DNA from 4 places in the Aminobacter sp. Y103A genome. Region 3 is predicted to be linked to each of the others. Evidence: riboswitches for the same ligand, from Rfam matches in the RefSeq annotation. Region 3 holds a riboswitch; each other region holds the start of a gene.
The links. A riboswitch is a leader RNA that binds a small molecule or an ion and turns the genes downstream of it on or off. The one in region 3 is predicted to bind cobalamin.
Positions count from the first base shown of each region.

Region 1 (4,750 bases), on a different replicon from region 3:
AGCGGACAGCCACGCTCGAAACCGAGCGCAGCTGAGACGATTGGTGGGCATGTTACCTCGCATCAGAACACACGCGTGAAGCTCAGATTGAAGCTTCGGCCCGGCGCGCGATAGTTGGTGACGGTCGAATAGTGTTCGTCGAACAGGTTCTCGACCGAAAACTTCAGGCTCGCCCGCTCGTCGACCGTGTAGTTGGCGGCGAAATCCACCGTCACATAGTCCGGCAGCTTGACGGTGTTGGCGGCATTGGCGTAGCGCGCCGCGCCGTAGAGCAGCTTGGCGGTGAGGTCGAGGCTGTCGGTCGCGGCAAAGCTCACCTCGGCGGCCGCCTTGAAGCGATCGCGATAGGGAATGTAGCGGCCGTTGTCCTCATTCTTCGGCGAGCGGTAGTCGATCGAAACCTTGCCACTCCAGCGGTCGTCAAACGCATGCGACAGGCTGGCCTCGATACCGGTCACCTTGGCGCGCGCGACATTGAACGGCAGGTAGGTCGGCGGGTTGGAGGCGATCGCGTCGGTCAGCCAGGTCTGGTAGAAGGCGACGTCAAGCTCGGTCCCCTCGCTTGGACGCCAGTTGATGCCGATCTCATAGGACCGCGACTTCTCCGGCTTCAGGTTGGGATTGGAGTAGTTGGGGTAATAGAGGTCGCTGAAGGTCGGCGCCCGGAAGCCGGTGCCGTACGAGGCGCGCGCCACAAGCTCGGGAACGAGCTCGTAGCTGGCACCGATGTTGTAGGTGGTGGCGCCTCCGAACTGTTCATTGTGATCGTAGCGCAGACCGCTGTCGATCGTCAGCGCGCCATAGTCGAGCGAGTACTGGCCGAACACCGCCGCGAGGTCGCGCGAGCCGACACCGAAATCGACAGTCAAAGCCACCTCCTCGCGATAGGCCTCGGCACCGCCGACCAGGACATGCCTGACTTCACCTGTTTCAAAGGACTTTTCCGTCGACGCGAAGATGCCGTAGCGCCTGGTGTCGAATTCGCTGCTGCCCACGACGCCGTCACGGACATTGTTCGAATAGTCGAGGTTGCCGGAAAGTTCGACGGTCGAGCTCCAGCTGTCGGAATGCTTCACCCGTGCGCCGATCCTGCCGGCGAAGGTGTCGGTGTCAACTTCATTGGCGGAAGGCGGGGAGGCATCGTACTGGCTGCGGCCCCGGGCAAACAGGCCATCGGCATATAGCCGGCCCCAGCCATACTCCTTGGCGACAGCGACGTTGAGCGAGCCCTGCAGGAAGCCATCGTCGTCAGGCTCATGTCCCCAGGCCAGCGGCGTGGTGAAGTCGTAGCCGCGCGTGCCGAGGATGGAGCCACCGACGGAGTAATCGATCCCGTCCTCGGTGCGTCCGCGCAGATCGCCTGAGAGATAGCCACCCCAGGGATGCGTGACGCCCGAGGTGATGCTGCCGCAGGTGTTACGGCCGTCGGCACACTGGCCGCCCTGTTTGGTGATGATGTTGACGACACCGCCGATGGCATCGGCGCCATACTGCGCTGAGTGCGGTCCCTTGGCGATCTCGATACGCTCGATCGACGACAGCGGAATGTTGAAGATCGAGCTCGTACCGCTGGTCGCCGACGAACTGCGGACGCCATTGACCAGCACCAGCGTCTGGCCGGCCGACATGCCGCGCAGATAGACATTGGACGACGCGCCCTGGCCGCCATAGCCGATGATTGAAACGCCGGCATAGTGCTTCAGCAACGACGGCAGATCTGCTGCCGCGGACTTTCGCAATTCTTGCTCGTCGATCAGGGTGACCGACGACGTCGGGCGAACAAGCGCGGTTTCGCGGCGGAGCGGCGTAACGACCAGGCGCGGCAGCACGGTCACGCCGCCTGCAGCGAGCGCCTGCTGCGCGCTGGATGGTGTCGGGATGGCCAGCATGATCGCGCCGATGCCCAGGATAAGTCTCTGCATTTCTGCCCTCAAATGGTTTGGGGGGCGCGACAAGGATCGCACCCGGTTTCCAAACCGCAGGCAAGACAGGTCGGCAGGCAGACTTTGGGACAAGATTGACCCGACGGCCTTCCGCATGCGGCAACACTTTCGATGTCACCGCCACGAGCGACCGCGCCTGACCACACCCCGTGGACAAGCATGGGTGACTGGAACGGGCAGGTCTCCTGACTTCCGTGTCACAGCCTTTTTCCGCCTTCCCGAACGCGCGAATGCGTTCAGTGGCATGATGGAAGAGGCTCAACGGTTACAGTTGCGGGGGCAGTCGCGGATTTGGCCTTCGGCCTCACCGTGTTCCCTTTTCATCCGCCTCTCGGCGGAACCGATTCCGAGGCGGACGCTACTCAGGGATGCCGAGGCTTGTCAATCGCAATCATGCGACCGGCCATAAAATATATTGATTTTCAACTAGATAGGATCATTGGACACGGACAAACAGGGCAACTTGTGCAATCGCCCCGGACGCGGCAAGCCCTGCATGGGACCGCCAATTGGACGGCACTGCCCCTCGGGGACAGAGGCCACCTGCACATTGCCAACGGGGTCGCGGAAACTGAACCGACGATGTGCGCGCTACGGCCATCGACATCATCTTCGGCCGCGTCGGTATCATCCGCGCATGTTCAGCCGAGCAAGGTCCTTGTCAGCGCATGATCCTTGTCGGCAAGCCCGTCGATGACGCTGAAGTGATGCCGGTCGGGCTCGACCACTGTAGCGGTGGTGGCGCCAAGCCCGGTCCAGATATTGGAAAGCAATGCGTTCTGGCGCAGGAACTCGGCGCGCTCGCCACCGCCGACCCAGCAGGTGATGCGGACGTTGTCCACCGGCCGCAGCAGCGCCGGGCTTTCAGCCAGCGCCTCGGTCTCGTCGATGTGGAGCGTCTTGTTCATGCCGGTGTTGATCAGCGGCCTGAGATCATGAACTCCCGAGAGCGAAACGACATGACGGATACGAGACTGCACATCGGGCGCAAGCGGCGAAGCAGCCGCGACCATGCGCGACACGAGGTGTCCGCCGGCGGAATGACCGGTCAGCATGATCGGGCCTTCGACCAACGCGGCTGCCTTGCCGATCGCCGCACCGACCTCGCGCACGATATCGCCGATCCTGACTTCCGGGCACAAGCTGTAGGACGGCATCGCAACCGCGTAGCCGCTGTCGATGGAACCCTTGGCGAGATGCGACCAGTAGCTCTTGTCGAGCGCCATCCAGTAACCGCCATGGACGAAGACGACGAGCCCCTTCGGCGTGCCTTCAGGCAGAAACAGGTCAAGCAGGTTGCGCGGCCTGTCACCATAGGCGATGTCGAACTGCGCTCTCTCATCTGCCGACAGGGCGTCGCGAAACGTCTGTGCCGATTCCACCCATGCAGCAGGCCAACGATCGCCACCGGCGATGTTGGCGCCATTGGTGTAGGCGTTGTCCCAATCGGCGATATGGCGTTCGAGCATACGGGCATCCCTCCAAGGCGGCAGCAATCCAGGCGCATAGCAATGGCCAGCGTGCCGGATTGCGTCAATGGGCCAGCGGCAGAAACTTTATGCTTGAAATAATTTTGGTCCGGTGCAATTCTCAGCCATCAGTCGAGAACGTGGGAGGTCTCGCTGTGCCAGACGCCGATCGCATGTCGATCGCGCATAGCCGCGGCCTGTGCCGAACGGCTACCCGTTGCGGCGCAGCACCTTCCCCCGAAGTAACGCATTCCAACGCACGCATGGCGCTTCCGTCATGCCGATGAGCAGGTAGGGGACAGCCGCAGAATGCTTGGACCGTCAGCGCATATCGACACCTTCACGCGCGATAACCTGCCACCCCAGGACCAGTGGCCGACCTTTCTGCTCGACGGCTTCGACTATCCCGAGCACCTCAATGCGGCCGTCGAGCTGACCGATCGCCTGGTCGAAAAAGGCCTGGGCGACCACACCGCGCTGATCGGCAACGGTCGCCGCCGCACCTACAAGGAGCTGTCCGACTGGACCAACCGACTGGCGCATGCGCTGGTCGAAAACTACGGCGTCAAGCCCGGCAATCGGGTGCTGATCCGCTCGGCCAACAACCCGGCAATGGTCGCCTGCTGGCTGGCCGCGACCAAGGCAGGTGCTGTCGTCGTCAACACCATGCCTATGCTGCGCGCCGGTGAGCTCGCCAAGATCGTCGACAAGGCAGAGATCACGATTGCGCTGTGCGACACGCGCCTGATGGACGAGATGATCGCCTGCGCCAAGGACAGCGCCTTCCTGACCAAGGTGATCGGCTTCGACGGCACGGCCAACCACGACGCCGAACTCGACCGGGTCGCGCTCGACAAATCCGTCATCTTCGAAGCGGTCAAGACCGGCCGCGACGACGTCGCCCTGCTCGGCTTCACCTCGGGCACCACGGGCGTGCCGAAAGCGACGATGCATTTCCATCGCGACCTGCTGATCATCGCCGACGCCTATGCCAAGGAGGTGCTTTCGGTCACCTCCGACGACGTCTTCGTCGGCTCGCCGCCGCTGGCCTTCACCTTCGGTCTTGGCGGCCTGGCCATTTTCCCATTGCGCTTCGGCGCGGCCGCGACCCTGCTCGAGCAGGCAACGCCGCCGAACATGATCCACATCATCGAGACCTACAAGGCGACGATCTCGTTCACCGCGCCGACCGCCTATCGCGCCATGCTGAAGGCCATGGACGAAGGCGCCGACCTGTCGTCGCTGCGCGTCGCGGTCTCTGCCGGCGAGACCTTGCCCGGACCGGTGTTCGAGGAATGGCTGGCCAAGACGGGCAAGCCGATCCTCGACGGCATCGGC
Region 1 covers NZ_AP017987.1:263,398-268,147, reverse strand. Annotated here, with positions in the region: gene Amn_RS28815 (ABC transporter substrate-binding protein) at 1-51, opposite strand, end outside; gene Amn_RS28810 (TonB-dependent receptor domain-containing protein) at 63-1,922, opposite strand; cobalamin riboswitch at 2,102-2,303, opposite strand; gene Amn_RS28805 (hormone-sensitive lipase) at 2,585-3,412, opposite strand; gene Amn_RS28800 (AMP-binding protein) at 3,722-4,750, shown strand, end outside.
Region 1: linked by a shared signal. The riboswitch ahead of Amn_RS28810 (TonB-dependent receptor domain-containing protein) and the one ahead of Amn_RS02825 (aromatic ring-hydroxylating oxygenase subunit alpha) in region 3 are both predicted to bind cobalamin.

Region 2 (4,750 bases), 2.6 Mb from region 3:
ATGGGTCTTGCGGTTTTCGATGTCGTCCTCGACGGCGAGGCCGAGGCCGAGCAGCACCGACGGATCGACCTTGCCATGCGCCGACGGCACGATCTTGACGGCGCGTGCCAGGTGCTCGCGCACGATGGCGGTGGCGCGGGCGTGGCCGGCTTCGTCGAGCAGGTCGCTCTTGGACAGGATGATGAGATCGGCGCAGGCGACCTGATCCTCGAACACTTCCTCGACCGGGTCGTCGTGGTCGAGCGAATCGTCCGCACTGCGCTGGGCGGCGAGCGCTTCCATGTCGGAGGCAACTTTACCTGCGGCCAGCGCAGGGCCGTCGACCACGGCGATGACGCCGTCGACTGTCACGCGGCTCTTGACCGTTGGCCACTGGAAGGCCTGGACCAGCGGCTTGGGCAGCGCCAGGCCCGAGGTCTCGATCAGGATGTGGTCAACCCTCGGTGTAAGCGACAGGATTTGGTCGAGGGCAGGGACAAAGTCGTCGGCGACGGTGCAACAGATGCAGCCATTGGCCAGTTCGACGATGTTTTCCTCCGGGCAGGCATCGACGCCGCAGCCCTTGAGAATCTCGCCGTCGATGCCGACATCGCCGAACTCGTTGACGATGATGGCGAGGCGCTTGCCCTTGGAGTTCTCGAGGATGTTGCGCAGCAGCGTGGTCTTGCCGGCGCCGAGAAAGCCGGTGACGACGGTGCAGGGAACGCGTTCGAGGGAGGCGGTCATGTATCTTCCTTGATGAGAGCAAGTGGTGGGATGCGCGCGACGAGGCCGCGCTTGAGGCTATCGGGACGGCCGCGCCAGGGGATCAGGCCGTCGGTCGAGGTGGCGAAGAGTCTTGCGCCGGCGACGAGATCGTCGCCCGACATGGTGTTGAGATCGCCGAAGACGTAGCTCCACGCGCCGTCGCGGATCAGGGCGGCGCTAAGGCGGCGCTTGCAGTTGCCCAGGCACTCGACGCTGCGCACGGCGATCTCGCCATTGGCGGCGAGGCGGGCGTGCTCGGCAAGCTGGGCGCCGGCGCGTGGATGGGCGTCGGACCCGGTTTCGTCGCGGCAGGATGAGCAGACGAGGATGGTCACGTCGCATGGGCGCGCGTCGGCTGCATCGCAGGATGCGTCGGCTGATGCGACCGGAAGGTTGTCGTCGAAATCCAAATCCAGGCTCCTTGCCCGGGGCACCCGCCAGGCGATCGGATCAATGTCTGCGACGGCAGGTCTCCTGGCTTGCGGATCGTCGCCTTCGCTCGCCTTCCCGGGAAAATCCCAGTGGTCTTCGAGCTTGGCTCTTCGCTCACAGTTGCGGGGACAGCCGCGGATTTGACGCCACCGGCGCGCACCGCATTCCCTCTTAGCCTTCGCCGTTGCGGGCGAAGGACCGTCTGTGGGCGATTTAGGCTTTCGCGAGGGGTGGAGTCAACGAGGCGGAGCGACCCGCAATGTCGCTCAGGCCGGGTCCGAGATCGCCTGCGGGCGTCACCTCGATGCTTTCGAGGCCGAGCCAGTCGCGCATCTGCTGGAGTTCTTCGTAAAGTTCGGCTGCGGTTTCCGGTGGCGCACAGGGCTCTGCATAGGCGGCGTGGACGCGCAGGATACCCGCCGGTCGGTCGGCCTTCAGGTCGATGCGGGCGACGATGCGCTCGCCCAGAAGGAAGGGCAGGACGTAGTAGCCGTACTGGCGCTTCTCAGCCGGGGTGTAGATTTCGATGCGGTAGCGGAAGTCGAACAATTGCTCGGCACGGGTGCGCTCGAAGACGAGCGGATCGAAGGGCGCAAGCAGGGCGCGTGCCTGGATCTTGCGCGGAATGCGCGCATCGGCGTGGAGATAGGCCTGCCGGTCCCAGCCTTCGACGCGGACGGGAATCAGTTCGCCGGTCTCGACCAGCTCTTCGAGCCGGCCTTTCATGTCGGCTGGCGACAGGCGGAAATAGTCGCGCAGGCATATGCCGGTGGCGATGCCATGGGCGCGGGCGGAGATTCGCAAGAGATCGCGATGCGCATCCTCGGTCTGGGGAACTGGACGGTCGTATATGCCGGCCGGGAGCACGCGCTCAGGCAGATCGTAGAGGCGTTCGAAGCCACGCCGCGAATGGGTGGTGATGCGGCCGGCCCAGAACAGCCATTCGAAGGCATGCTTTTCCTGGCTCCAGCCCCACCAGCCGCCGGAACCCTTGGCGCCCTCGATGTCGGAAGCGGCGATCGGACCGCGGTCGACCACCTGGCGAAAGATCTCTTCTATATAGGGCCTGTTGGCACGGCCGAACTTGGCAAGCCCGCCATACATCCCGTCCTCGGCCCGCGCCATGCGCCAGCGCAACAACGGAAAGGTCTCCAGCGGCAGCAGCGACGCTTCATGCGCCCAGTATTCGAACAGCATGCGCTTCTTCGGAGCCATGGCGTCGTCGAGCAGGGCCATGGGGTAGGAGCCTAGTCGCGAATAGAGCGGCATGTAGTGGGCGCGCACGACGGCGCTGACCGAGTCGATCTGCAGCAGGCCGGTGCGGTCGAGCACGCGCTGCAGGTGACGCCGCGTGATCGCGCCGGTGGGGCGCGGGTCGGCAAATCCCTGGGCCGCCAATGCGATGCGGCGGGCCGTGGCGAGTGAGAGTTTTTCCTTCATTGCGGCAAGCTATCGCAGTCTCTTGAGGAGTGACGCAAGGGCACGAGAATCGACCTTTGCTGCAAATGCTAGCAGAACTTGGGTTCCGGTCTTGTCAGGAGCGTAAACTTGAGTAAAAAACGAAGGAAATCAAAGGGGAGCCACACGCGCAGGATTTTGGGCCAGCAGTGTGCTTTGCCACGTTTTGGCCAAGGTTGGACTTGCTTCGACCGACCGGCTGCGCTAACCGTCGCCGCATTGCAGCACGACCGTTTCGTCCGGCTCGGCGAGAATCTGTCGCGCTTCCGGAAACGGACCCCGTGCTGTAAATCTGGGTGGATAGGCCACCAACGGAATTCGCAGCATGAACGCTCTCCTGAGTTCGTACCTGCCCATCGTCATTTTTATCGGTGTGGCGCTTATTGTCGGCATTGCGCTTATCGTGGCGCCTTTCCTTGTGGCCTACCGCAGTCCGGATCCGGAAAAGCTTTCAGCCTATGAGTGCGGCTTCAACTCGTTTGACGACGCCCGCATGAAGTTCGACATCCGCTTCTATCTGGTCTCCATCCTGTTCATCATCTTCGATCTCGAAGTGGCGTTCCTGTTCCCGTGGGCGGTGTCCTTCGGCGAGATCGGCATGCTCGGCTTCTGGTCGATGATGATCTTCCTTGCCGTGCTGACCATCGGCTTTGTCTATGAGTGGAAAAAGGGAGCGCTGGAATGGGATTGAACGACGCCTCCGGCACCCTGATCGCGCCGAAGCCGAAAGGCATCATCGATCCGAACACCGGCAAGCCCATCGGTTCAGACGACGCATTCTTCGGCGAGCTGAACAACGAATTGTCCGACAAGGGTTTCCTCGTCACCTCGTCCGAAGCGCTGATTACCTGGGCGCGTACCGGTTCGCTGATGTGGATGACCTTTGGTCTGGCCTGCTGCGCCGTCGAGATGATGCACATCTCGATGCCGCGTTATGACGCCGAGCGCTTCGGCATCGCGCCGCGCGCCTCACCGCGCCAGTCGGACGTGATGATCGTCGCCGGCACGCTGACCAACAAGATGGCGCCGGCGCTGCGCAAGGTCTACGACCAGATGCCGGAACCGCGCTACGTCATCTCGATGGGCTCGTGCGCCAATGGCGGCGGCTACTATCACTATTCCTATTCGGTGGTGCGCGGCTGCGATCGCGTCGTGCCCGTCGACATCTATGTGCCCGGCTGTCCTCCGACCGCCGAAGCACTTCTCTACGGCATCCTTCTTCTCCAGAAGAAGATCCGCCGCACCGGCACGATCGAGCGGTGATCCCAGATGAGTGAAGCCCTGAACGACCTTGCCGCGTACATTGCGGAAAAGCTCGATGCGGACATCGAAGAAAGCGTCGTCGCCTATGGCGAGCTGACGCTGACGGTGAAGGCCGCCGACATCGTCGACGTGATGACCTTCCTGCGCAGCGATGTGCAGTGCCAGTTCGTCTCCTTCATCGATGCTGCCGGTGTCGACTACCCGCAGCGTCGCAAGCGTTTCGATGTCGTCTATCATCTGATGTCGCCGCGCCAGAACCTGCGCATCCGCGTCAAGGTCGCCACCGACGAGGACACGCCGGTTCCGTCGATCACCTCGGTCTATCCGGGTGCCGACTGGTTCGAGCGCGAAGCCTATGACATGTACGGCATCCTGTTTTCGGGCCATCCCGACCTGCGCCGACTTTTGACCGACTACGGTTTCGAAGGTCACCCGCTGCGCAAGGACTTTCCGCTCACCGGCTTCGTCGAGGTTCGCTACGACGACGAGCAGAAGCGTGTCGTCTACGAGCCGGTCGAGCTCAAGCAGGAATTCCGCAATTTCGACTTTTTGTCTCCCTGGGAAGGCACCGAATACGTGCTGCCGGGTGACGAAAAAGCCAAGACGAATTGAGGCGCCGAAATGGCTGAAACCTCCGTCCGCAACTTCAACATCAATTTCGGCCCGCAGCATCCGGCGGCACACGGCGTGCTGCGGCTGGTGCTCGAGCTCGACGGCGAAGTCGTCGACCGCGTCGATCCGCATATCGGCCTTTTGCATCGCGGCACCGAAAAGCTGATTGAGCAGAAGACCTATCTGCAGGCCGTGCCCTATTTCGATCGCCTCGACTATGTCGCGCCGATGAACCAGG
Region 2 covers NZ_AP017986.1:3,627,094-3,631,843, reverse strand. Annotated here, with positions in the region: gene cobW (cobalamin biosynthesis protein CobW) at 1-726, opposite strand, end outside; gene Amn_RS17855 (DUF1636 family protein) at 723-1,157, opposite strand; cobalamin riboswitch at 1,195-1,397, opposite strand; gene Amn_RS17850 (winged helix-turn-helix domain-containing protein) at 1,393-2,619, opposite strand; gene Amn_RS17845 (NADH-quinone oxidoreductase subunit A) at 2,963-3,328, shown strand; gene Amn_RS17840 (NuoB/complex I 20 kDa subunit family protein) at 3,319-3,900, shown strand; gene Amn_RS17835 (NADH-quinone oxidoreductase subunit C) at 3,907-4,512, shown strand; gene Amn_RS17830 (NADH-quinone oxidoreductase subunit D) at 4,522-4,750, shown strand, end outside.
Region 2: linked by a shared signal. The riboswitch ahead of Amn_RS17855 (DUF1636 family protein) and the one ahead of Amn_RS02825 (aromatic ring-hydroxylating oxygenase subunit alpha) in region 3 are both predicted to bind cobalamin.

Region 3 (4,750 bases):
CCGAGACCTTCATCTGCGCCTATCCCAATGCCGGCCTGCCCAACGCCTTCGGCCAGTATGACGAGAGCCCCGAATTCATGGCCTCCCAGGTCGAGGAATTCGCGCGCGAGGGTTTCATCAACATTGTCGGCGGCTGCTGCGGATCGACGCCTGAGCACATCCGCGCCATCGCGCAGGCTGTCGCCAAATATCCACCGCGCCAGGTGCCGGAGCTCAAGCCGCAGATGCGCCTGTCGGGCCTCGAGCCGTTCACGCTCACCGACGAGATCCCCTTCGTCAATGTCGGCGAGCGCACCAACGTCACCGGCTCGGCCAAGTTCCGCAAGCTGATCACATCAGGCGACTATGCCGCCGCCCTCGACGTCGCCCGCGACCAGGTCGTCAATGGCGCGCAGATCATCGACATCAACATGGACGAGGGCCTGATCGACTCGAAGAAGGCGATGGTCGAGTACCTCAATCTGATCGCCGCCGAACCCGACATCGCGCGCGTGCCCGTCATGATCGACAGCTCCAAATGGGAGGTGATCGAGGCCGGGCTGAAATGCGTCCAGGGCAAGCCGATCGTCAATTCGATCTCGATGAAGGAAGGCGAGGAAGCCTTCCTGCATCATGCCCGGCTGTGCCGGGCCTATGGCGCTGCCGTCGTCGTCATGGCATTCGACGAGCAGGGTCAGGCCGACACCAAGGCGCGCAAGGTCGAGATCTGCACCCGCGCCTACAAGCTCTTGACCGAGCAAGCCGGCTTCGCGCCCGAGGACATCATCTTCGATCCCAACATCTTCGCTGTCGCCACCGGCATCGAGGAGCACGACAATTACGGTGTCGACTTCATCGAGGCGACGCGGGAAATCACCCAGACCCTGCCGCATGTCCATGTCTCGGGCGGCGTGTCGAACCTGTCGTTCTCGTTCCGCGGCAACGAGCCGGTGCGAGAGGCGATGCACGCCGTGTTCCTGTATCACTGCATCCAGGCCGGCATGGACATGGGCATCGTCAATGCCGGCCAGCTCGCCGTCTATGAATCGATCGACCCGGAGCTGCGCGAGGCCTGTGAGGACGTCGTGCTCAACCGCCTGCCCAAGGCCGGCGGCACCGCCACCGAAAGGCTGCTGGACATTGCCGAGCGCTTCAAGGGCGCGGCCGGCAAGGAAGCCAAGGAGCGCGATCTCGCCTGGCGCGACTGGCCGGTCGAGAGCCGTATCAGCCACGCGCTGGTCAATGGCATCACCGAATTCATCGACGCCGACACCGACGAGGCGCGGCTGCAGGCCGAGCGTCCGTTGCATGTCATCGAAGGCCCGCTGATGGCCGGCATGAATGTCGTCGGCGATCTGTTCGGTGCCGGCAAGATGTTCCTGCCGCAGGTTGTCAAGTCGGCCCGTGTCATGAAGCAGGCGGTGGCCGGCTTGCTGCCACATATGGAGGCGGAGAAGGCGGCCAACGCCGCCAATGGGATCGACAATGGCGAACGCCAGACTGCCGGCAAGATTCTGATGGCGACCGTCAAGGGCGACGTGCACGACATCGGCAAGAACATCGTCGGCGTCGTGCTCGCCTGCAACAACTACGAGATCATCGACCTCGGCGTCATGGTTCCGGCAACCAAGATCCTCCAGGTTGCCAAGGACGAGAAGGTCGACATCATTGGCCTGTCCGGCCTGATCACGCCCTCGCTCGACGAAATGGCGCATGTCGCCGCCGAAATGGAGCGCGAGGGGTTCGACATTCCGCTGCTGATCGGCGGCGCCACCACGAGTCGTGTCCACACCGCGGTGAAGATCCATCCGCGCTACAGCGCCGGCCAGACAGTCTACGTCACCGATGCCAGCCGCGCTGTTGGCGTGGTGTCCAACCTGCTGTCCCCTGAGGCCAAGGGCGGCTACGTTGAACAGGTGCAGGCCGAATACCAGAAGGTCGCCGACGCCCATCACCGCGCCGAAGCTGACAAGCAGCGATTGCCGTTGGCCAAGGCGCGTGCCAATGCGCACAAGGTCGACTGGTCATCTTATGCGCCGCCGAAGCCAACCTTCCTCGGCACCAGGGTGTTCGAAGCCTGGGACCTGGCCGAACTCGCCCGCTACATCGACTGGACGCCGTTCTTCCAGACCTGGGAACTCAAGGGCCGTTACCCCAAGATCCTCGAGGACGAGAAGCAGGGCGCCGCGGCGCGCCAGCTGTTCGACGACGCGCAGGCGATGCTCCGCAAGATCATCGACGAGAAGTGGTTCGCGCCCAAGGCCGTCATCGGCTTCTGGCCGGCCAATTCGGTCGGCGACGACGTCAGGCTGTTCACCGACGAGGCACGCAGCGAGGAGCTTGCCACCTTCTTCACCCTGCGCCAGCAGCTAACCAAGCGCGACGGCAAGGCCAATGTCGCACTGGCCGACTTCATCGCTCCCGCCGACAGCGGCAAGCCGGATTATCTCGGCGGCTTCGTGGTCACTGCAGGCATCGAGGAAGTGGCGATCGCCGAGCGCTTCGAACGCGCCAATGACGACTACTCCTCGATCATGGTCAAGGCGCTGGCCGACCGTTTCGCAGAGGCCTTCGCTGAACGCATGCACGAGAAGGTGCGCAAGGAGTTCTGGGGCTACGCACCTGATGAAAACCTCGCGCCCGACGACCTGATCGGCGAGCCCTATCGCGGCATCCGTCCGGCGCCGGGCTATCCCGCCCAGCCCGACCACACCGAAAAGGTGACCTTGTTCCGCCTGCTCGATGCCGAGAAAACCGCCGGCGTCAGCCTCACCGAAAGCATGGCGATGTGGCCGGGCTCGTCGGTCTCCGGCATCTATCTCGCCCACCCCGAGAGTTATTATTTCGGCGTCGCCAAGGTCGAGCGCGACCAGGTCGAGGATTATGCGCGGCGCAAGGGCATGACCATCGCCGAGGTCGAGCGCTGGCTCGGGCCGATCCTCAACTATGTGCCGGCATCGTTCGCCGAAGCGGCCGAATAGCAACACGATGACATCACATGGGCTCTGTCGCCTTTGCGCTGAGCCCATGTCGTTTTCATGCTCGTGCCCGGCCACCAATCCGTGGTCTGATCCGGTCATGTTCAAGGTGCTGCTTCGAGTGTGAGACGAAGCGGAGAATTGGGAAGCCGGTGAGAAGCCGGCGCTGCCCCCGCAACGGTGGCGGAGTTATTGTTTCGACGGGAGACCACTGGGCCAGCCGGCCTGGGAAGGTGTCGAGACAGTCCGGAAGGACAGCTCCGAAGCCCGGAAACCAGCCTTGAACCTGACGGAACTCGACTGATCGCGGTGGGCGGTCAAGAGGCGGATCGTTGCTGCACGGACCTCTGCGTCCGCCGGCTGGCGTTCTTCCCAAATCAAGCCACCCGTTCAGTCCTTGGTGCGAGGACAGGACATGGATGCGAAGAACGAAATGCTGAAGCTGCTGCGCGGACGCCGCGACGGGTTCAGCCTGGCACAGCCCTTTTACACCGACCCGGATTTCTACCGGCTCGACCTCGAGCTGATCTGGTACCGCGACTGGCTGTTTGTCGGCCATGACTGCGAACTGGCCAAGCCTGGCAGCTTCTTCACCGTCCAGGTCGGCGACTATCCCGTCGTGCTCGTCCGCGACCAGAAGAGTGAGCTGCGCGCCTTCCACAATTCCTGCCGCCACCGCGGCAGCCGAGTCTGCACCACGGACAAAGGTATGGCGGCCAAGCTCGTCTGCCCCTATCACCAGTGGACCTACGAACTCGACGGCCGCCTGCTGTTCGCGCGCCAGATGGCGGAAGGCTTCGACAAGAGCCAGTTCGGCCTGAAGCCGGTCGCCTGCGAATCCGTCGGCGGCTACATCTTCATCTGCCTCGCCGACGAGCCCGCCGACTTCGCGCCGATGCGGGCCATGGTCGAGCCGTACCTGCTGCCGCACCGGCTGCGCGAAGCCAAGGTCGCCTTCGAAAGCACAATCGTCGAGGAGGGAAACTGGAAGCTGGTCTGGGAAAACAACCGCGAGTGTTACCACTGCGCCGGCAATCACCCTGAGCTGTGCAAGACCTTTCCCGAGGCGCCGAACGTTACCGGCGTCAATGGCGCCGAAAGCGATCCCGAAATGCTGGCGCACTGGGCAAAGTGCGAGGCGGTGGGGTTGCCGAGCAAGTTCCGCATCGATGCCGGCGGCCAGTACAGGGCGACACGCGCGCCACTGCTGCGTGACGCGGTGAGCTACACCATGTCGGGCAAGCGCGCAGTGCGGAAAAACCTCTCCGACAGCGTCTCGGCCGACAGGATCGGCACGCTGCTGCTCTATCATTATCCGACAACCTGGAACCATGTGCTCGGCGACCATGCCGTCACCTTCCGCGTGCTGCCGATCAGCGCCACGGAAACGGCCGTCACCACCAAATGGCTGGTTCACAAGGATGCCGTCGAAGGCGTCGACTACGACCTGGCCGAACTGACCCATGTCTGGACCGAGACCAACGACCAGGACCGCCGCATCGTCGAGGAAAATGCCTTCGGCATCAAATCGCCGGCCTACGAGCCCGGGCCTTATTCGGAGGAACACGAGGGCGGCGTCATGCAGTTCATCGAATGGTACGTCGGCTTCATCGAACCGCGGCTGGCCGACGGCGGCAAGCCGGTCCTGCGCAACGTCGCCTGACCGGGAGAAGGGCATGAACGCGATGACCGAGCTTGGCCTTTACCGCAACCTCGACGAAATGGCGCCCTGGAACGACCGGCTCCAGGTGCTGGAGGTCATCGGCGTCACTGACGAGGCGCCCGACGTTAGG
Region 3 covers NZ_AP017986.1:592,094-596,843, forward strand. Annotated here, with positions in the region: gene metH (methionine synthase) at 1-2,960, shown strand, start outside; cobalamin riboswitch at 3,048-3,254, shown strand; gene Amn_RS02825 (aromatic ring-hydroxylating oxygenase subunit alpha) at 3,373-4,620, shown strand; gene Amn_RS02830 (FAD-binding oxidoreductase) at 4,643-4,750, shown strand, end outside.

Region 4 (4,750 bases), 630 kb from region 3:
GTGTTTCAAGCTTGGGATGTGGACCCGAGCGACGCGTGGCCGTTGCCGATATCAAGAAGAAGACCAAGCGCTATTCCCTCCGATCTGACGCATGAGGAATGGTCGCGGATACAACCGTTCCTGCCGGGCGCGGCCAAGACCGGGTGGCGCGTGGTGACGGACCTGCGCGAGGTCTTGAACGCGATCCGCTACATGGCCCGATCAGATGGCGGCTGGCATGCTGCCAAAGGATTTCCCGCCCATATCGGTCGCGGTCGAGACGCCTTACGGACATGCCCACGGACTGCGCCAACTGGCTGGAACGTTCCCCGGCCTGACGGCGAAGCAGCAGGCGCCGATCAAGGCGCTGAACGCAGAATACGCCACAACTCGAAGCCGAGGACGAGCGTGCCAACGAACTGCCGGCCGATGTTGACGAACGGCTACCAGGGGCGGCTACGGCTGCACTCATTGTCGGATCTTCGACGAAGTCGGACATGAGACACAGCGCTATCGGAGTGACCGCATTGTTTTCCAATGATTTTCTCATTTGGCACGACATATGCGGGGGCTATCCCGCATGAGCGCTCCGTCAATCTCGATTGATGCGAGCAGGATTCAATCAAGGCGCAGTGCGTCGCTTCTGAAGATCAAGGAGAGAAAAGTATGGCGAGAGCGCGAATTGGCGTGGCGCGGGCAATGACAGCGGCTGTCGTCCTCATCGTTGCGGGACAGGCCGGCGCGGCAGATGTTGGGCAAGCCGCGAGCGTCCCGCAGGCAGAAGCCTGCGTCGCGGAAGCGCCAAGCCCCTGGCAGATCCGCCTGCGTGCGTTGGGGGTGATCACCGAGGATTCGGGCTATGTCAATGCGGTGCCCGGCTCCGGTCTTTCGTATTCGGACACCGTGACGCCGGAACTCGATATCTCATATTTCTTCACGGACAACATCGCCGCCGAACTCATACTCGGCACCACCTATGCCAACATCGATGGCCAAGGTGCGATCGGCGGGCTGGGCAAGGTCGGCAAGGTTTGGCTGCTGCCGCCCACGCTCACATTGCAGTATCATTTTACCGATTTCGACGCCTTCAAGCCCTACGTCGGCGCCGGCGTGAACTATACGATCTTCTATCATCAGCAAGTCGGCAGCGCCGATTATCTCAAGGTCAAGAACACATTCGGCGCCGCGCTGCAGGTCGGATTCGACTACATGGTGGACGAGCACTGGGGCGTCAACTTCGACGTGAAGAAGCTTTTCCTCAGGCCCGACTTCGACGTCACTGTCGCCGGCGCCAAGCTCACGGGCAAGGCCAAGCTCGATCCCTGGGTGATAGGCGCAGGTCTCACCTACCGCTTCTGAGGACGAAGCACGGGGCACTTTTCGAAGTCCGCGCGCGGATCTTCCGTGCCGAGAAGTGGACCCGCGATGGTTCTTAAAGGAGCTGTTGGCATGCGCGTAGAAAACGATCATTGCGACGTGATCGGTGTGCCGGCCGCTCCCACGCAACTTGATCGTCTTTCTTCTGCGATTCTGCGGCAGGGGGGGGATGGCGCGAGTGTCGCTGCCAGGCGATGTGGTGACCTGGGCGGCAGCCCGTCACCAGACGCTCAGGCAGATGCTTTCCGACCAGCGTTTCAACAAGGACTGGCGACAGTGGCGGGCGCTGCAGGACGGCGAGATTCCCGAGGATCATCCGCTGATCGGGATATGCAAAGTGGACAACATGACCACGGCGCACGGCGCCGATCACCGGCGCTTGCGCGGCCTGCTGTCCAGCAGCTTCGCGCCCAGTCGTATCGCCTTGCTGGCGCCACGGGTCGAACAATGCGTCGATCGACTCCTGGCCGAGATGGCGCAGCGCGGCGGCAGTGCCGATCTGATGAGCGAGTTCGCCGCTCCGCTGCCCACCAACGTGATCGCCGAACTGTTCGGTTTGCCGGACGAACAGCGCGAAGAGATCGTCGCGCTCACCTACAGCCTGGCCAACACCTCCGCCACAGGCGAAGAGGTGCGACAGACGCGGCAGCGCATCCCGGAGTTCTTCCGTCGCCTGATCGCGCTCAAGCGGGGCCAGCTCGGCGATGATCTGGCTTCGGCCCTGATCGTCGCGCGTGACAAAGGCGAGCTCGTTTCCGACACCGAGCTCATCGACATGCTGTTCATGGTGCTCTCTGCGGGCTTCGTGACCACCGCCGGCGTCATCGGCAATGGCGTGCTGGCATTGCTGACGCATCCGCAGCAACTGCACCTGGTGCGCAGCGGCCAAGTTCCGTGGTCACAGGCGATCGAGGAGATCCTGCGCTGGGGCAGCTCAGCGGCCAATCTGCCGTTCCGCTATGCCACCCAGGACGTGGAGATCGACGGATGCCTGGTCCGCCGCGGCGATGCCGTCCTGATGGCGTTCCACGCGGCGAACCGGGACGAAAAGGCCTTCGGTCCCGGCGCCAACAGGTTCGATGTCACCCGGCGGCACAACCCGCATTTGTCATTCGGCGAGGGGCCGCATTCCTGCCTGGGCGCTGCGCTGGCGCGCCTGGAATTGCGCTGCGCCTTCCCCGCGCTGTTCGGGCGGCTGGAGGATCTGGCGCTGGCCATCGCCGCGGAGGACGTCGTCTACATGCCGTCTTACGTCATTCGCTGCCCGCAGCGCCTGCCGGTCAGCTTCCGCCCTTCCGTCGCTTAGAGAGTGCGGCATTCACCCCGGATTCGGTGATTCTCGGTTCGCCGGGGTGGCTGGTCTCGCACGAGGGGGGCGAGCATGCCCGGTTACGCACGATCGTGGCGCCGGCCTTCAGCAATCGCAGGGTGAAGCTGCTCGCGCAGCAGGTCGAGGCGATCGCCACGCAGTTGTTCGAGACGCTGACGGCCCAGCCCCAACCCGCCGACCTGCAGCGCCACCTCTCCTTTCCGCTACCGGGCGTGGTCATCAGCGCGCTGATGGCGAATGCGCAAGCACGCTGAGCAAAGCCGAGCGGGGAACAACTACCGGGATTCCCGGCTGACCGTGACGACCTGGCCCGACTTTACGCCCTTGAGCCCGGCGACCTCGATCTGATCCGGCGTCGCCGATGGGGACAAGGATCTCTCCGAGCCTGCACTGATAAGAGGCGGCATCGTAAGCGGCTTTGGGCGAAAGAGACCGATCAGCGCAAGGGCATTATTCGCATCATCACATAAACATCTCGTTATATGTATTGACAAGGAGCGAAGCTGCTGTGATTGTGCGCATGTCGTGGTTCTCCGCGCGGCACTGCTGTAGCGGAGCTAAGAGGGAAGCCGGTGCGATGCCGGCGCTGCCCCCGCAACTGTTAGCGGCGAGCCAAGCCCATTGGTGTCACTGAGGCGAACGGCCTCGGGAAGACGGGCAGAGGCTTTGACCCGCGAGCCAGGAGACCTGCCACGACGAACAACGTCCACGGGCGGGGTGTCTCGGTGGCCGCGGTAGCCTGGCTTCGTGCCGCCTGCTCGCGCGTTCCTTGTCCCCACGCCCCAACCATCGGGGTATGGCATGACTGTCTCTCAACAAATTCCAGTGGCAACGCTCGGCGTGCCGCGTATCGGTCGACGGCGGGAACTCAAATTCGCGCTTGAAAGCTACTGGTCCGGAAAATCTCCCGCTGCCGACCTGCTCACGACGGCGAAGGCGCTACGCGCCGCCAGCTGGAGGGAGCAGCACGACCACGGCGTGTCGAAAATCCCGTCCAACGATTTCTCGCTTTATGACCATGTGCTCGACACCGTCGCCATGGTCGGCGCCGTGCCGGCACGATACACCTGGACTGACGGCGAGGTCCCACTCGATACCTATTTCGCCATGGCGCGCGGCAACCAAGGTCAGGCCGCTGATTGTGGACATGCCGGTGACGAGCATGCGGCCAACGGGCATGGCCTTGCCGCGATGGAAATGACCAAATGGTTCGACACCAACTATCACTACATTGTGCCGGAACTTACGGACGATCAGAGCTTTGCCCTCTCGTCGGCGAAACCGGTCGATCATTTCCTCGAGGCCAAGGCGCTCGGCATCCACACGCGCCCGGTCCTGCTTGGACCGGTTACCTTTCTCAAGTTGGCGAAGTCACCTGAGGAAGGTTTCAACCCTATCGCGCTCCTGCCACGGCTGCTGCCCGTCTACGAGGAGCTCCTGCGGAGGCTGAAGCTCGCGGGAGCCGATTGGGTGCAGATCGATGAGCCGGCGCTCGTGGTCGATCTGGTTCCCAACGAACGGGATGCGCTCCAATTCGCCTACTGCCGGCTGTCAAAAGCAGCACCGGAGTTGAAGATCATGGTCGCTACCTATTTCGGATCGCTGGGAGACAATCTCGAGACCGCGATTTCTCTGCCCGTGGCGGGACTGCACGTCGATCTCGTGCGCGCTCCAGAGCAGTTGGAGACCGTCGGCCGGCTCGCGCGGAAGGACCTTGTGCTCTCGCTCGGGCTGATCGACGGCCGCAACGTCTGGCGCGCGAACCTGCCTGCCATACTTGACCGCATCAAGCCGATCGTCGCCGGCTGGCCGCTGGACCGCGTGGAGATCGCCCCGTCCTGCTCGATGCTGCATGTGCCGATCGACCTGGACATGGAGACGGCACTCGATGCGGACGTGAAATCGTGGCTCGCCTTCGCGGCGCAAAAAACCGACCAGCTGGTCGTGCTCGCCCGTGCCCTGGCCGAAGGCCGGGACGCGGTCGCCGCCGAACTAGAGGCGTCGGCTGAGGCTGCCGCCGCTCGCGCGACATCCGCTAAGGTGCATGATCCGCTCGTCGAAGGT
Region 4 covers NZ_AP017986.1:1,225,402-1,230,151, reverse strand. Annotated here, with positions in the region: gene Amn_RS06005 (OmpW/AlkL family protein) at 646-1,338, shown strand; gene Amn_RS06000 (cytochrome P450 family protein) at 1,535-2,662, shown strand; partial or broken gene Amn_RS05995 (cytochrome P450) at 2,629-2,919, shown strand; cobalamin riboswitch at 3,196-3,395, shown strand; gene metE (5-methyltetrahydropteroyltriglutamate--homocysteine S-methyltransferase) at 3,512-4,750, shown strand, end outside.
Region 4: linked by a shared signal. The riboswitch ahead of metE (5-methyltetrahydropteroyltriglutamate--homocysteine S-methyltransferase) and the one ahead of Amn_RS02825 (aromatic ring-hydroxylating oxygenase subunit alpha) in region 3 are both predicted to bind cobalamin.